3 regions of the Streptomyces sp. NPDC058145 genome follow, and region 2 is predicted to be linked to each of the others. Evidence: riboswitches for the same ligand, from Rfam matches in the RefSeq annotation. Region 2 holds a riboswitch; each other region holds the start of a gene.
The links. A riboswitch is a leader RNA that binds a small molecule or an ion and turns the genes downstream of it on or off. The one in region 2 is predicted to bind S-adenosylmethionine.

Region 1: it holds a riboswitch for S-adenosylmethionine, as region 2 does, so the genes downstream of both, thrC (threonine synthase) here and ACFVVO_RS39005 (aminotransferase class V-fold PLP-dependent enzyme) in region 2, are expected to answer to the same signal.
Region 3: it holds a riboswitch for S-adenosylmethionine, as region 2 does, so the genes downstream of both, ACFVVO_RS35850 (hypothetical protein) here and ACFVVO_RS39005 (aminotransferase class V-fold PLP-dependent enzyme) in region 2, are expected to answer to the same signal.

The regions. Positions count from the first base shown of each region.
Region 1 is NZ_JBHVUH010000005.1:142,363-147,290, reverse strand. It holds gene ACFVVO_RS13145 (cold-shock protein) at 268-471, opposite strand; gene ACFVVO_RS13140 (MoaD/ThiS family protein) at 915-1,190, opposite strand; gene thrC (threonine synthase) at 1,187-2,470, opposite strand; SAM riboswitch class I at 2,488-2,629, opposite strand; gene ACFVVO_RS13130 (glucosyl-3-phosphoglycerate synthase) at 2,791-3,762, shown strand; gene ACFVVO_RS13125 (trehalose-6-phosphate synthase) at 3,870-4,928, shown strand, end outside.
Region 2 is NZ_JBHVUH010000045.1:7,152-12,079, reverse strand. It holds gene ACFVVO_RS39025 (NYN domain-containing protein) at 1-335, opposite strand, end outside; gene ACFVVO_RS39020 (hypothetical protein) at 373-612, opposite strand; gene ACFVVO_RS39015 (rhomboid family intramembrane serine protease) at 766-1,509, shown strand; gene ACFVVO_RS39010 (Lrp/AsnC ligand binding domain-containing protein) at 1,506-1,787, shown strand; gene ACFVVO_RS39005 (aminotransferase class V-fold PLP-dependent enzyme) at 1,817-3,187, opposite strand; SAM riboswitch class IV at 3,370-3,486, opposite strand; gene trpD (anthranilate phosphoribosyltransferase) at 3,571-4,635, opposite strand; gene ACFVVO_RS38995 (cytochrome bc complex cytochrome b subunit) at 4,759-4,928, opposite strand, start outside.
Region 3 is NZ_JBHVUH010000024.1:14,663-19,590, reverse strand. It holds gene ACFVVO_RS35860 (hypothetical protein) at 1-37, shown strand, start outside; gene ACFVVO_RS35855 (RNA-guided endonuclease InsQ/TnpB family protein) at 454-1,662, shown strand; gene ACFVVO_RS35850 (hypothetical protein) at 2,195-2,536, opposite strand; SAM riboswitch class IV at 2,593-2,700, opposite strand; gene ACFVVO_RS35845 (DUF3293 domain-containing protein) at 2,896-3,363, shown strand; gene ACFVVO_RS35840 (hypothetical protein) at 3,640-3,978, shown strand; gene ACFVVO_RS35835 (hypothetical protein) at 4,742-4,928, shown strand, end outside.

The DNA of each region.
Region 1 (4,928 bases), on a different contig from region 2:
TCACCGACCCGGTCCTCACTGTCACTCTCACCTTCAGAGTGCTAACGCAATGATTAGCACTCGGCATGCCCGAGTGCAAGGCTGCGCCCGCGTAGCGGGCTCGTTGCGGGGTGGTGGCCGGGTGACGGGTGGGCAGCGCGCCGTCCAGCACCTGGCGAGCGCCTCCCGGGGTACGGGCGCCCCCGTCAGCCACCCGCGAACAGGGGGCCGGGCGCGGCGAAGGGCCCGCACCCTGTGCGAGGTGCGGGCCCTTCGTACAAAAAACGTTCAGGCGCTGAGGCGAACCATGTCGGCCTGCGGGCCCTTCTGGCCCTGCGAGATCTCGAACTCCACCCGCTGGCCCTCTTCCAGGGTGCGGTAGCCGTCCATCTGAATGGCGCTGTAGTGGACGAATACGTCCGCACCACCGTCGACCGCGATGAAGCCGTACCCCTTCTCCGCGTTGAACCACTTGACGGTGCCCTGAGCCATGCCTAACTCCCCTATTACTGGCCCTTGCACAGATCCGCACTTCGCGGACCCGGGTCAGACCTCACCCCCCATTGGCCGGGGGCGTGCGCCGGAACGCGTCGACCGCCGCTGAATGTATCTGCCCAACTGCCGTCTGCAACAGGTCAATCGGACGAGAAATATGGACGCGAACGGTCCGGAATGTAGCGTGAATTCGCCTGAATTCAGGGCAAGTCGGGCCCCATAAAATGCGCAAAAGCCGCGGAAAGTACCCGCACTTTGGCTATTTCTTGTCGGGTGCACCGCGGTGAATCCAAGGCTCCTGACCCACGGTCCGGGAGCGTGTTCCCCAACTCTACCGCGCTCAATCACACAGAATGGCCCCCTCCGTTTCTCTCGCGGGGGAGGCCATTCAATGAACAATCGGTAACCGACGTTACCGAAGGTAATGATCGGTCATTCTGTCAGCCGCCGGCGACGGCCGGAATGATGGAGACACCGGCGCCGTCCGGAGTCGCGGTCTCCAGGCCCTGCTCGAAACGGACATCGTCGTCGTTGACGTACACGTTGACGAAGCGGCGCAGCTTGCCCTGGTCGTCCAGCACCCGCGCGGCGATCCCGGTGTGGTTCTTCTCCAGGCTCTCGATGACCTCGGCGAGGTTCGCGCCGTCGGCGGCGACCTCGGCCTGCCCGCCGGTGTAGGTGCGCAGGATGGTGGGGATGCGAACGGTCACGCTCATGCGAGGCCAGCCTCTCGGAAGGAGCCCAGGTTCGGGCGGATGGTGGCGGTGAGGCCGGTGCCGGCCACCGCGTCGAGGGTCTTGAGGCCGTCGCCGGTGTTGAGGACGACCGTGGTCTTCGCCGGGTCCAGCACGCCCTCCTTGAGCAGCTTGCGGGTGACGCCGACGGTCACCCCGCCCGCCGTCTCCGCGAAGATGCCCTCGGTCCGGGCCAGCAGCTTGATCGCGTCCACGACCTCCTCGTCCGTCACGTCCTCCACCGCTCCGCCGGTGCGGCGCGCGATGTCCAGGACGTACGGCCCGTCGGCCGGGTTGCCGATGGCGAGGGACTTGGCGATGGTGTTCGGCTTCTGCGGCCGTACGACGTCGTGGCCCGCCTTGTACGCGGTCGACACCGGCGAGCAGCCCTCGGCCTGGGCGCCGAAGATCTTGTACGGCCTGTCCTCGACCAGGCCGAGCCTGATCAGCTCCTGCAGGCCCTTGTCGATCTTCGTGAGCTGGGAGCCGGAGGCGATCGGGACCACGATCTGGTCCGGCAGCCGCCAGCCGAGCTGCTCGCAGATCTCGTACGCCAGCGTCTTGGAGCCCTCGGCGTAGTACGGCCGCAGGTTGACGTTGACGAAGCCCCAGCCCTCGCCGGCCGGGTCGCCGATCAGCTCGGAGCAGAAACGGTTCACGTCGTCGTAGTTGCCCTCGATGCCGACGAGTTCGCCGCCGTAGACCGCGGCCATGACGACCTTGCCCTGCTCCAGGTCGTGCGGGATGAACACGCAGGAGCGGAGGCCGGCCCGGGCGGCGGCGGCGCCGACGGCACCGGCGAGGTTGCCGGTGGAGGAGCAGGACAGGGTGGTGAAGCCGAAGGCGCGCGCGGCCTCCAGGGCCTGGGCGACGACGCGGTCCTTGAAGGAGTGCGTCGGGTTGCCTGAGTCGTCCTTCACGTACAGCCCGCCGGTGACGCCCAGCTCGTGGGCCAGGTTGTCGGCCTTGACGAGCTTGGTCCAGCCGGGGTTGAGGTTCGGCTTCTCGGCCACGTCGGCGGGGACGGGCAGCAGGGGCGCGTAGCGCCAGATGTTCGCGGGGCCCGCCTCGATGCGCCGGCGCAGCTCTTCGGTGTCGTAGGCGGAGAAGTCGTAGGCGATCTCCAGCGGGCCGAAACACTCCTCGCACGCGAAGACCGGTCCGAGGGGTACCCGGTGGCCACACTCGCGACAGCTCAGGGCAGCGGCGGGGCCGAGATCGACGGCGGGATTACTGGTGCTTGCAACTGTCTGCACAGCCATGGAGGCGAGGCCCTTTCTCCTCATCTTCCTCACGACGCATCTCGCCGTGAGACGGATTTGGCACCTTCCCTGGCCGGGAGCCTCGCGCGAAACGAGTGCGGCTCAGGGGGGTTGCCGGGGCTTCATCGGGCCGTGTCCCTCTGCCCCTCTGGATGAGCGGTATGCAGTTGTGAACGCCGGGCGACCCCCGACATGCGATGGTCATCGGCGTTGTTCAAGACTGTAACCGAAGGCCGGGACAGTTGAGATAGTCGTCCGAACCGCGAGATGCATCACCCCCACGCACCAAATGTGATCACGACAGTGAGGAGCCGCAGACCGTGCTGGAAGAAGTCGAGCGCTGGCTGGCCACCCGCTCCTGGTCCGTGGCCGACCGCCCGCTGCACGGAGTCCTGGCCGCCAAGCAGCGCACCGGGCAGTCCGTCTCCGTCGTCCTGCCCGCGCTCAACGAGGAGGAGACGGTCGGCGAGATCGTCACCGTCATCCGTCACGACCTCATGCGGCAGGCTCCGCTGGTCGACGAGATCGTCGTCGTCGACTCCGGCTCCACCGACCGCACCGCGGAGGTCGCCGCCGCGGCCGGTGCCCGGGTGGTGCACCGCGACAGCGTCCTGCCGCGCATACCGGCGGTCCCCGGCAAGGGCGAGGTGCTGTGGCGCTCGCTGCTGGTGACGAGCGGGGACATCGTCTGCTTCATCGACGCCGACCTGAGGGAGTTCTCCTCCGACTTCGTCCTCGGCATCGTCGGCCCGCTGCTCACCGACCCGGACGTCGACCTGGTCAAGGCGATGTACGACCGCCCGCTCACCGTGCCCGACGGGCGCGCCTCCGGCACGACCGCCGCCGGACAGGGCGGCCGGGTCACCGAGTTGATGGCCCGCCCGCTGCTGAACATGCACTGGCCGCAGCTCGCCGGCTTCGTGCAGCCGCTGGGCGGGGAGTACGCGGCCCGCCGCTCGCTGCTGGAGCAGCTTCCGTTCCCGGTGGGCTACGGCGTGGAGCTGGGGATGCTGGTGGACGCGCTGCACCTGGTGGGCCTGGACGCGCTGGCCCAGGTGGACGTGGGGGTGCGCAGGCACCGGCACCAGGACGGGCAGGCGCTGGGCCGGATGGCGGCGGCGATCTACCGCACCGCCCAGCTCCGGCTGGCCCGCGGCCACCTCGTACGGCCCTCGCTCACCCAGTTCGAGCGGGGCGAGGACGGGTTCGAGCCGCGCACCTACTCGGTGGACACCGAGGAGCGGCCGCCGATGGTGGAGATCGCGGAGTACGCGCACCGCAAGGTGGCCTGAGCGGCCCGGTGAGCTGTGCGGTGAACGAGGAAGAACGGCCGTATACAGCCCTCTTCCGGGGCGGAGCGCACGTTTGAGCGTTTCCGGGCCGGGCTAGGTTGAGAATCATGGCTTCCACGCAGGGTGCTGAGGTGCTGGTCGCGTCCAACCGCGGCCCGGTTTCGTACGCGGTGCTCGAGGACGGCTCGCTGAGCGCCAAACGGGGCGGGGGCGGGCTGGTCTCGGGGTTGTCGGCCATCGGGCCGGACACCGACGCCGTGTGGGTCTGCGCCGCGCTCGGCGACGGCGACCGGGAGGCGGTACGGCGGGCGGGCGGCGGTCTGCTGCCGGCCGAGGACACCGGCGGGCAACGGGTGCGGATGCTCGACATCGACGCGACCGTGTTCGCCGACGCCTACAACGGCATCGCCAACTCGGTGCTCTGGTTCGTCCACCACATGCTGTACCAGACCCCGCTGGAGCCGATCCTCGACGCGGAGTTCCGTCGCCAGTGGGCCTCGTACCAGGCGTACAACCGGGCGTTCGCCGAGGCGCTGGCGCAGGAGGCGGCCGAGGGAGCCGCGGTGCTCATCCAGGACTACCACCTGGCCCTCGCCCCGCGGATGCTCCGGCAGCTCCGTCCCGACCTGCGCATCGGCCACTTCTCGCACACTCCGTGGGCCCCGCCGGACTACTTCCGGCTGCTGCCCGACGACATCGCCGCCGAGCTGCTGACCGGCATCCTCGGCGCGGACCGGGCGGCGTTCCTGACCAAGCGCTGGGCGGACGCGTTCACGGACTGCTGCCACGCGGTGCTCGGCCCCGGCATCCCGTCCGGGACCAGGATCGGGGTGCACGGGCTCGGCGCGGACGCGGACTTCCTGCGCGAGCGGGCGCACCGGCCGGACGTGGACGAGCGGATGGCGGCCCTGCGCGCGGAGATCGGCGAGGGGCGCCGGACCGTCGTCCGGGTGGACCGCACCGAGCTGTCCAAGAACATCGTGCGCGGACTGCTGGCGTACCGGCAGTTGCTGGAGGACCACCCCGAGTGGCGCGAGCGGGTGGTGCACATCGCGTTCGCCTACCCCTCGCGGCAGGACCTCGCGGTCTACCGCGACTACACGGCCGAGGTGCGGCGGGTCGCGGACGAGATCAACTCCCATTACGGGACGCCCGGCTGGACGCCG
Region 2 (4,928 bases):
GCCACATCGAGCGGGTCCGCGGCCGGGGGCGGTGAGCCGGAGTCGAGCGCGCCGGAGAGTTCCGGCTGCGCCTCTCTGAACTTCTCCCCGATCCGCTGCCGGAACAGCGCGTCGGTCTCCAGCGCCGCCGCCATCGCGTTGCCGGCGAACTTGGCCCGGCGATTGGGGGCGAACCGGGCGTACTGCCGCAACTGGGCGGGCAGTTCCGTCACGGTCAGCAGACCGAAGCCGTCCGAGACGATCTGCACGACCCGCCGGCGCACGCCGTCGGGCAGCGGACGGTCAAGCACCTCAGCGGTGCCGTCGCCCGGCCCCCCGCCTGCGGTCTCCACCATCCGTCACACCCCAATACCTCTACGGGACCCGCTCCGCTCAGGAGCCGGCGCCCGGCCTGTCCACGAGTTCCACCTGGTCCACCGCGTTGCACCAACGGCAACGGACCGACTCGATGGTCTCACTGACCACCTCGCGCTCCTCGACCGTCGGCTCGCCCGCGAGGTCGAGGTGAACGTACTCGACGACCTTCGACGAGCGGGTCACGTCGAAGCGGGTGAGGTTGCCGCAGAGGGCGCAGCGCCATCGTGTCGTGGCGGTCGGCAGGGGAACCGTCATCGTGACTGTTCGCTTCCTTCTCGGGTCGGTCCGCGCCGCTCCCCGACGCGTGTGGCTCGTAACCCTACGGCCTGCCGGTCGATCGCCGCCCGTCCGTCCACGGCGGCGAGGCGATCTGCCGGCTTACGTCCCGTTACGTCATGCTCTGTAGTCATGATCCGCACCTGGGGCCCGGCGGTCTGTGGAGCGTTCCGGGCGGTCCGGGGCGCCTCCGCGCCGATGACGTACGTCCTCCTCGTCCTGTGCACCCTGATCTTCGTGCTCGGCCCGGCCTCCGGCCTCACCCCGGCGTACGGCTCGGGCGGGGCGCTGTTCGCGGCGCAGCGGGCGTACTTCCGCCACTGGGGCGTGGTCCCGGCCGAGCTGTTCGACCCGTCGGTCCGGGCGGCCCTGACCCCGGCCACCGCCCTGTTCGTGCACGGCAGCTGGGTGCATCTGCTCGGCAACATGCTCTTCCTCTTCGTCTTCGGGCTGATGACCGAGGAACGGATGGGCCGGGTGGAGTTCACCCTCTTCTACGTCGGCTGCGGTTACCTGGCCCTGCTGGGCTACGCGGCCGCCAACGCCACCTCCGGGCAGTCGCTGGTGGGCGCCTCGGGGGCGATCTCGGCGGTCCTCGGAGCGTTCCTGTACCTGTTCCCGCGTGCCCGTGTGACCAGTCTCCTCCCCTTCCTGTTCTTCCTGCCCCTGCGCTTCCCGGCCTGGGTGGTGCTGCCCTTCTGGGCGGCCCTGCAGTGGCTCGCGGCGGGCCGCTCCGGCCAGGGCCCCGGGGTGGCCTACCTCGCCCACCTGATCGGCTTCGGCCTCGGCTTCGGCTACGCGTGGGTGCGCTACGGGCCGACTACTAGAGTGAAGTCCGCACCGGCCCCGGCGCCCGAGGGAGAGAACCTGCCGTGATCACCGCGATTGTCCTGATCAAGACCAGCGTGGACCGGATCCCCGAGATCGCGGAGCAGATCGCTTCGCTGGATTCCGTGAGCGAGGTTTTCTCCGTCACCGGCACCTACGACCTGATCGCCATGGTGCGGGTGCGGCAGCACGAGGACCTGGCCGACGTCATCCCGGGACGGATCAGCAAGATCCCCGGCGTGGAGGGCACCGACACGCACGTCGCGTTCCGCACGTACTCCCAGCACGACCTGGAGGCGGCGTTCGCGATCGGCCTCGACTCGTGAACGCCGCCGCCTAGCTCCGTGCGCCCGGCTCAGGCCTGGTCGCGCACCGGCACGCAGCGCCCGTCCTCGGCGCGGTAGCGCCACCGCGCGCCGTCGCGGACCAGTTCCCTCACCGCGTCGACGAAGCGCTCGACGTGCTCGTCGGGCGTGCCCGCCCCGAAGCTGACCCGGACGGCGTTCAGGGACTTCTCACCGGGCGCGGCCTCGGTCGCCCCGCACTCGCCCTGGGTCCGCGGGTCGCCGCCCAGCAGGGTGCGGACCAGCGGGTGGGCGCAGAACAGGCCGTCGCGGACGCCGATGCCGTACTCGGCGGAGAGCGCGGCGGCGAAGTGGGAGCTGTTCCAGCCCTCGACGACGAAGGAGAGCACGCCGACCCGCGGGGCGTCGTCACCGAAGAGGGAGAGCACCCTGACCTCCGGCACCTCGGCGAGACCCGCCCGGACCCGGGTGATCAGGTGCTGCTCGCGGGCCACGAGGGCGTCCCAGCCGGCCTCGGTGAGGGCCTTGCAGGCGGAGGCGATGGAGTAGGCGCCGATGACGTTCGGGGAGCCGGCCTCGTGGCGCGCGGCGCTCTCGTGCCACTCCACGTCCACTCCCCCGTCGGTGCGCCGGGCGACCCTGCGGCTGGCGCCGCCGCCCGCGAGGTACGGCTCGGCCGCGACCAGCCAGTCGGCCCGGCCGGCCAGCACGCCGGACCCGAAGGGCGCGTACAGCTTGTGACCGGAGAAGGCCACCCAGTCGACGTCCAGGTCCCGGACCGACACCGGGTGGTGCGGGGCCAGCTGGGCGGCGTCCAGGACGATCCGGGCCCCGTGCGCGTGGGCCGCGGCGGCCAGCTCGCGCACCGGCCACAGCTCCCCGGTGACGTTGGAGGCGCCGGTGACGCACACCAGGGCCGGGCCGTGCGGGTCGCGGTCGGCGAGGGCCCGCTCCAGGGTCTCCACGGCCCGCCGCGGGGTGCGCGGCGCGTCGAGGACGGTCACCCTCGCGTCCTGCCACGGCAGCAGGGCGGCGTGGTGCTCGGTCTCGAAGACGAAGACCTCGCAGCCGGCCGGGAGCGCGCGGGCGAGGAGGTTCAGGGAGTCGGTGGTCGACCGGGTGAAGACCACCTGGTCGCTCTCGCGGCAGTCGAGGAATCCGGCGACCGTCCGGCGGGCGTTCTCGAACAGGTCGGTGGAGAGCTGGGAGAGGTGGCCGGCACCGCGGTGGACGCTGCCGTAGTACGGCGCGTAGGCGGCGACGTCGTCCCAGACGCGCTGCAGGGCGGGGGCGCTGGCGGCGTAGTCCAGCGCGGCGTAGGTGACCTCGCCGCCCGTCACGAGCGGGACGGTGACGTCACACCCCAGAACGGGCAACTGGTCACAAATGGTGCGGGGGGCGGCAGCGGTGGAGACGGACATGGGTGCACTCCCGTGAGGCAGGCCGGTGACACCGTGCGAGCGGTACGGCTCGAAGCACGGCGGAAGGTGAAAAGGGGTACGCGGAGGCGGGGCTCTACGCCCTATCGCATTCGCTTGCTCACAGAAGGCTCCCTCGACGACCAGGACCCCTGGTCCCGCGCTCCTTCAGGAGCCGCGCGAGGGGTCCGCGCTTGCCGTGGACCTCGCTGCCCACGACCTGGTCCTCACCCGGGGCACCCCGCCACGGACGGAGGGTTGCCGGACAGCCGGCCGGGGCCGAATGGCTGTCACTCATGACCTGGTTCAGTATCCTGCCACACGATCTCCGATGCGCAAGGCGCGGTCCGCCATCCGGACCGCGCCCGCGTCGCACCCGGCGGGTGTCAGGCGTTGCTGGCCGCCACCCACCGCTCCAGCGTCCGCTTCGCCGCCCCGCTGTCGATCGACTCCGCCGCCCTCGCCATGCCCGCGCGCAGCTGCTCGGTGAGCGGCGCGTCGGCCGGATGCAGGGCGACCAGCGCCGCCGCCGAGTTCAGCAGCACCGTGTCCCGGACGGGGCCGTGCTCGCCGTCCAGCACGCGCCGGGCCACCTCCGCGTTGTACGAGGCGTCGGCGCCGCGCAGCGCCTCCACGGGGACCAGCTCGATGCCGACGTCCCGCGGGTCGAAGCGCTCCTCGGTGACCTTGCCGTCCCGGACCACCCACACCCGGGACGTGGCGGTGGTGGTCAGTTCGTCCAGGCCGTCGTCGCCCCGGAACACCAGGGCGGAGTTCCCGCGCTCGGCGAGGACCCCGGCCACGATCGGGGCCATGCGCGGATCGGCCACACCGACCGCCTGGGCGCGCACCTTGGCCGGGTTCGTCAGCGGGCCGAGCACGTTGAAGGTGGTACGGATGCCCAACTGGCCGCGGGCCGCCGCGACATGGCGCAGCGACGGGTGGAACTTCACCGCGAAGCAGATGGTGATGCCGGCCTCTTCGGCGACCTCGGCGACCCGTCGCGGGGTCAGGTGGAGATTGATGCCGAGCTTCTCCAGGACGTCGGAGGAGCCGGAGGCGGAGGACGCGGCGCGGTTGCCGTGCTTGACCACCTTCGTGCCGGTGCCGGCGACGACGATCGACGACATGGTGGAGATGTTCACCGTCTTCGCGCCGTCGCCGCCGGTGCCGACGATGTCGACGGCCGGCCCGGGCACCTCGATCACATTCGCGTGCTCGTACATGGTCCGCACGAGGCCGGTGATCTCCTGGACCGTCTCGCCCTTGGCGCGCAGCGCCACCATGAAGCCGGCGATCTGGGCGTCGGTAGCCTCGCCGCGCATGATGCGGTCCATCGCCCAGGCGGTCTCGTCGGCGGACAGATCCCGGCCGTCCAGCAGACCGTTCAGCAGGGCGGGCCAGGAACGGCCCGCCGCGGTGTCGCCTCCAGCGGGGGTCACAGCGCTCATAGCCGCTCCTGGGTGTCGTCGCAGAACAGTGTGTTCCCACCCTATCCAGCCCCGGACACGGCGAAGGGCCCCGTCCGCAACGCGGACGGAGCCCTTCGACTGTGGCGTGGCGACGCTCGGGGATCAGTGGTGGCCGTGGCCGCTCGTGATCTCCCGGTACTCCTCGACGGTGGCCTTCGGGATCTGGTTGTCCTCGCCGAAGTAGGCGTTGCTGAGCTTGGCGCGCAGCTTCTCGGACCCCTTCACCCTGCGCTCGACACCGTTCTCGTCCACCGTCGGGCCGATCTCGGCCG
Region 3 (4,928 bases), on a different contig from region 2:
CTCGGACGCGTATAACTCCGGCGTCTGGGCCGGCTAACGGTCCCAACGCGTCTGCAGCAGGCAGCCGTTCGGTCAACGGCTGCCTGCTGCTCCGCGCGTGGTGGCTTGCCCGCCTGACGGCCCGTCCCGTTGTCGGACTGCCCATGCGCCTGCAGGGCGTTGTCACGTTGTTGGACTTGGGGGCGTCTGACGGTGTGTTGGGGCGTGGGGGCTTGCGGTTCTGGTCCGCGTTCAGGCCGTTGCGGCCGCGCCGACGACTTCGGTGACGTGGTCCCAGATGGCGAAGCGAATGGTCATCGGGTCTCCTTCGTGGATACCCCGGCCTTCAGGCCGGGGAGGAAACGAAGCTCTCGCGTAGCGGGGCAGGGAAAGGCGAATCGCCGCCAGGGCGATTCGCCGTCTATGGCCACCGGCCGAACCGCCGCTCACACGGGAACTGATAGGGTGTGAGCTATGACGCAGCAGGTCAAGCGGGCGTTCAAGTACCGCTTCTACCCCACGGACGAGCAGGCAGCTGAGCTGTCCCGCACGTTCGGCTGCGTCCGCCTCGTGTACAATAAGGCGTTGGGGGAGCGCACTCGCGCGTGGTACGGGGAGCAGCGCCGCGTCTCCTACGTGCAGTCGTCGGCGGCGCTGACGGAGTGGAAGAAGACCGAGGAACTGGCCTTCCTGGCGGAGGTGTCCTGCGTCCCTCTTCAGCAGGCGCTGCGCCATCTTCAGACGGCGTTCGGGAACTTCTTTACCAAGCGAGCGAAGTATCCGCGCTACAAGAGCCGGAAGAAGTCCCGAGCGTCGGCCGAGTACACCCGCAGCGCGTTCAAGTGGCGTGACGGGAAGCTGACGCTGGCGAAGATGGCCCAGCCACTGGACATCCGCTGGTCGCGTCCTCTGCCCGAAGGCGTGGAGCCGACGACCGTGACCGTGTCCCGCGACGCGGCCGGGCGTTGGTTCGTGTCCCTGCTGTGCGAGGACACCATCATGCCCGCGCCCGCAACCACGCAGGCCGTCGGCATCGACGCCGGGATCACGTCCCTGGTGACGCTGTCCACCGGCGAGAAGATCACCAACCCGAAGCACGAACGCCGCGACCGCGCCCGCTTCGCCCGCGCCCAGCGCGAGCTGTCGCGGAAGGCGAAGGGCTCGGCCAACCGCGAGAAGGCCCGGGTTAAGGTCGCTCGCATCCACGCGCGGATCGCCGACCGGCGCCGCGACTTCCTGCACAAGCTGTCGACTCGGCTCGTCCGTGAGAACCAAACGGTCGTGATCGAGGACCTCACCGTCCGCAACCTGCTGAAGAACCACTCGCTCGCGCGAGCCATCTCCGACGCGTCGTGGACGGGACTTCGCTCCATGCTGGAGTACAAGTGCGCCTGGTACGGGCGCGAACTCGTCGCGATCGACCGCTTCTTCCCCAGCTCGAAGCTGTGCGGGAACTGCGGCACGGTCCGCGAGAAGCTGCCGCTGAACGTCCGCGAGTGGACGTGCGACTGCGGCGCCGTGCATGACCGCGACGTGAACGCGGCACGCAACATCCTGGCCGCCGGGCTGGCGGCGTCTGCCTGTGGAGACGGTGTAAGACCTCAACGGGAGTCCTCCCGGACGGGGCGGTCGTCGATGAAGCAGGAACCCCAGCGGGCGACCGCTGGAATCCCCCGCCTTTAGGCGGGGGAGGAAGTCAACGGGCCTTCCTTTCTGATCCGGTCGTCCGCTCTGCTGCCCTGTTCGCCGGCGCACTCGGGCGGGACAGGGGGCGGGCTGTTCCTGGGCAACGAGAGATGCAAGGGCGACTAGGCGCGGGCAGGCAGGTGTCAGCCCTCATCGGCGAACGGAAGGAGGGTTTCCGTATGCGGGCGGGTCAGAGACTAGGTCCGCAGCACGTCGTGGTCTAGTGGCCGAGCACCAGTGAACTGGGCCAGTGAACTGTGCAGGGACACAACAGGTCGCGATCGCTCGACGCTGATCGGCGAGCCACCTCAGTCAGAGTCCGCCAGCCGAATTTCCCGCCTACCAAGGCCTCACAGAACGACGGTGCCGAGACGTGCGGCCCGCAGGGGGAACTACCGCTACTGAGGTTGAACTCGTGGTGTCGCAGAGGCTGACGGCTCGTCGGGCGTGCGGTATGGCCGGGGCATGCGGTATCCACAAGGGGGCGGGCTGACCGCCGAACGCCAGTAGTTTCTCGAGGTGTTACGACTCAAGGCGGCCGAGAGGTTCCAATACGGCAGTTGATCAGCGATCCGGGAACACGATCCCCCTGGCTGACAGCACGTGCCTGAAGGGGTCGGTCCTCGCTGCGGTAGGAGGCGACGTCGAATCCGCTGTCGAGCCACTCGTCGAAGATCTCGTCAGTTCCAGGCCGGCCGGAGCCGCTCGCCTCAGCCGTGCAGAACAGCGTCCGGGCAGCGTCAAGGCCGATGGTCACCAGGCCCGCGCGGTCCGGCTCTGCGACTGCGGACATGGCGGGTCCGGGCGTCGGCTCAGGCTTCTGGGCCTGTCGCCCCGTCGGCAATTCGGGGATCGCGTCGGAAACGGGCACGGGCGGTCAACCCTCCGGAGTCGATGGACCCCGGTAGTGCACACCCGCACCCCGGTGATCTGCGGTTTCCCAACGCACCGCGCGCTGGCCGGTCGTCACCCGGGGCATCCGCGGCAAACGGGATGTCGTCCAGCAGCCGGGGCTTGACGCTGGAACTCGTGACCGGGCGCGAAGGTAACATCCGTCTGGATCTTGCACAAGGTGATCCACAACGCTTTACCCCTTGACCGGTGGTGTGGCAACATTCCGCTCGGTCACGACGCCCATCGCGCCGAGGACCGACTCCCACGGTGCTGTGGGAGCGAGCACCGATCTCCCTGCCGGTGGGTAAGGGGGTCCTTCGTCCACAGGAGGCCCTCATGCAGGTCATTGACGCTGCGACCACACCCCCGAACGAGGAGCTCTACCGGCGGACGGTCGTCGATATCCGAATGCCGGACCGAACGGTACGGGTCGAACCGCGTCCGCAGGGCATGGCCGAGGGCCCTTTCCCTGAACTCCTGGGACCTGTCGGCACCGCCGCCCTCCACGTCGTCACGGCGTGCGACCTCCACGGCCGTCCCACCCTCGCCGAAGACAACGCCCGCACCCAGGCCCGGCTCCTCGACGAGCTCGACCGGCAAGGGCTGGCGCCCGCTGCGGGAGGCGATGGGCACGGCACCCACATCGAGCAGAGCGTCGCCATCGCCGGCCGGAGCGACTCGGCGGCGCGTGAACCGGGGCGGTGCGTGGGCCAGGACGCGGTCTTCGCCTGGCCCCCCCGGCGCCTGGTCTTTGCTGTCCTGCGACGGCGGCGCAACGGACATAGGCGCCGTCCTCGTGCGTGACGCTATTGGGACCATCCCCGCGGGTGCGGGGAGCAAGCGAAGGGCGCCTGGAAAGGCTCCCGCACGTCCTCCTACAGCACCTCCGCCTGCCGGGCCAGAGACAGCGCCGGTCAGTCCGCCCGTCTGAGCAGCGGCCGCGCCATCGGAGGACAGCGCACGTCCATCGCTGCGTGATTCATACGCCCCCCTGCGTGCGGGCCGTCCGACTCGACATCCGAGCCCGGCGACCCGTGCCGTACCCCCGAACAGCAACCACCTCGAGCCAGAAGGAACCCCATGGCCACGAACCGACAGATGAGCCGCGCCGACTACGAAACCATCTCCGCGGCCATCGCTGAATCCGACGACCAGGACTTCCACGCCCGCCGAAACATCGCCTTCAACCTCGCCGCTGCCCTCACCGGCACCTCGGACCGCTTCGACCCCGTGCTCTGGCTGGGCCAGTGCGAGGTCGGGCCAGTCTCCCCGGCCGACGTGGCGGGCTGGACGAAGCGCCTGGAACTGCGCGTGCTCTCCATCGGCAGGCGGCGCCGCAACAGCCTCAACATGGGCTACACCGACACGGAGCAGTACATCGACGCCGACGACAACCCCCTGGATCTGGAGCACAAGTAGGGACCATCCCCCGCGGGCGGGGAGCAGAGGTGGCCGCCCATCTCCCTCAGCTCCTGCCGCAGGGGGCCCGTTGTGGCGCATGTCGGATCAGTTGTTCGATGGCCCGGCGGAGGCCGCGCTGGAGGGCGCCGTCTATCCGCCGTTCGGCGGCATCTGGCGTGTCACGTCCTTGATCACCTTCTCCGACGCGAGAGCGGCCGCGCTGAGTCCGGACGAAGCACGCCACGGGCGTCGTCCCCTTCACTTAGGGCGGCGCCCGACGGGCCTCCTGAACGACTCTATGGCCGGACCGGGCCTCGCGTCTGCCTCCGACCGACAACCTGGCTGATCGCCCGCGGCTCGCGGACCGTAGGGGAACGAAATTCGACCGCTTGGCGACGTTAGGGACAAGCACACACCTCCGCGGCATCGGCCGAGGAGCCATCACACAGACTTGAGGAGTGCTGCTGTGGCCCCGCCCTCGCGATGCCCGCACTGCGCCGCATCACTCGAGACCGAACTACCGGCGGGTGCCGGGGCCTCGCCTGAGTCCCGGCGCCATCCGGTGACCAGCCGGGTCTTGCACGTCATCGTCCACGAGGTGTGCCCCGAGCCGTCGCTGTACGCCTGCCCCGACTGCGGGGGCCGCTGGCCGCGTGGAAGGCCTGCCTCGGCCGATCCTCTGCGCAGGCGTGTCCTGCCCTATCTGCGGGTGCGGACGAGGAGCGCCGTCCGCATCCGTCCACCCCGTCAGACGACGCCCGACAAGGAAAAAGAGAACTCCGTGCCCCTCGAAGACACCATCAGCTCCTCGTACGCCCGTGTCGAGCGCAACGGGAGCTCTGGCACCTACTCGATCGTGGTGATCTCGGAGCAGCCCGGCAACGCCGACACCCTGGAGGTGCTCAACGTGCCGGACCTGCCTCCCGCCATTGTTCCGGGCGACGACCCAGAGATCGACGCCCTTGTCT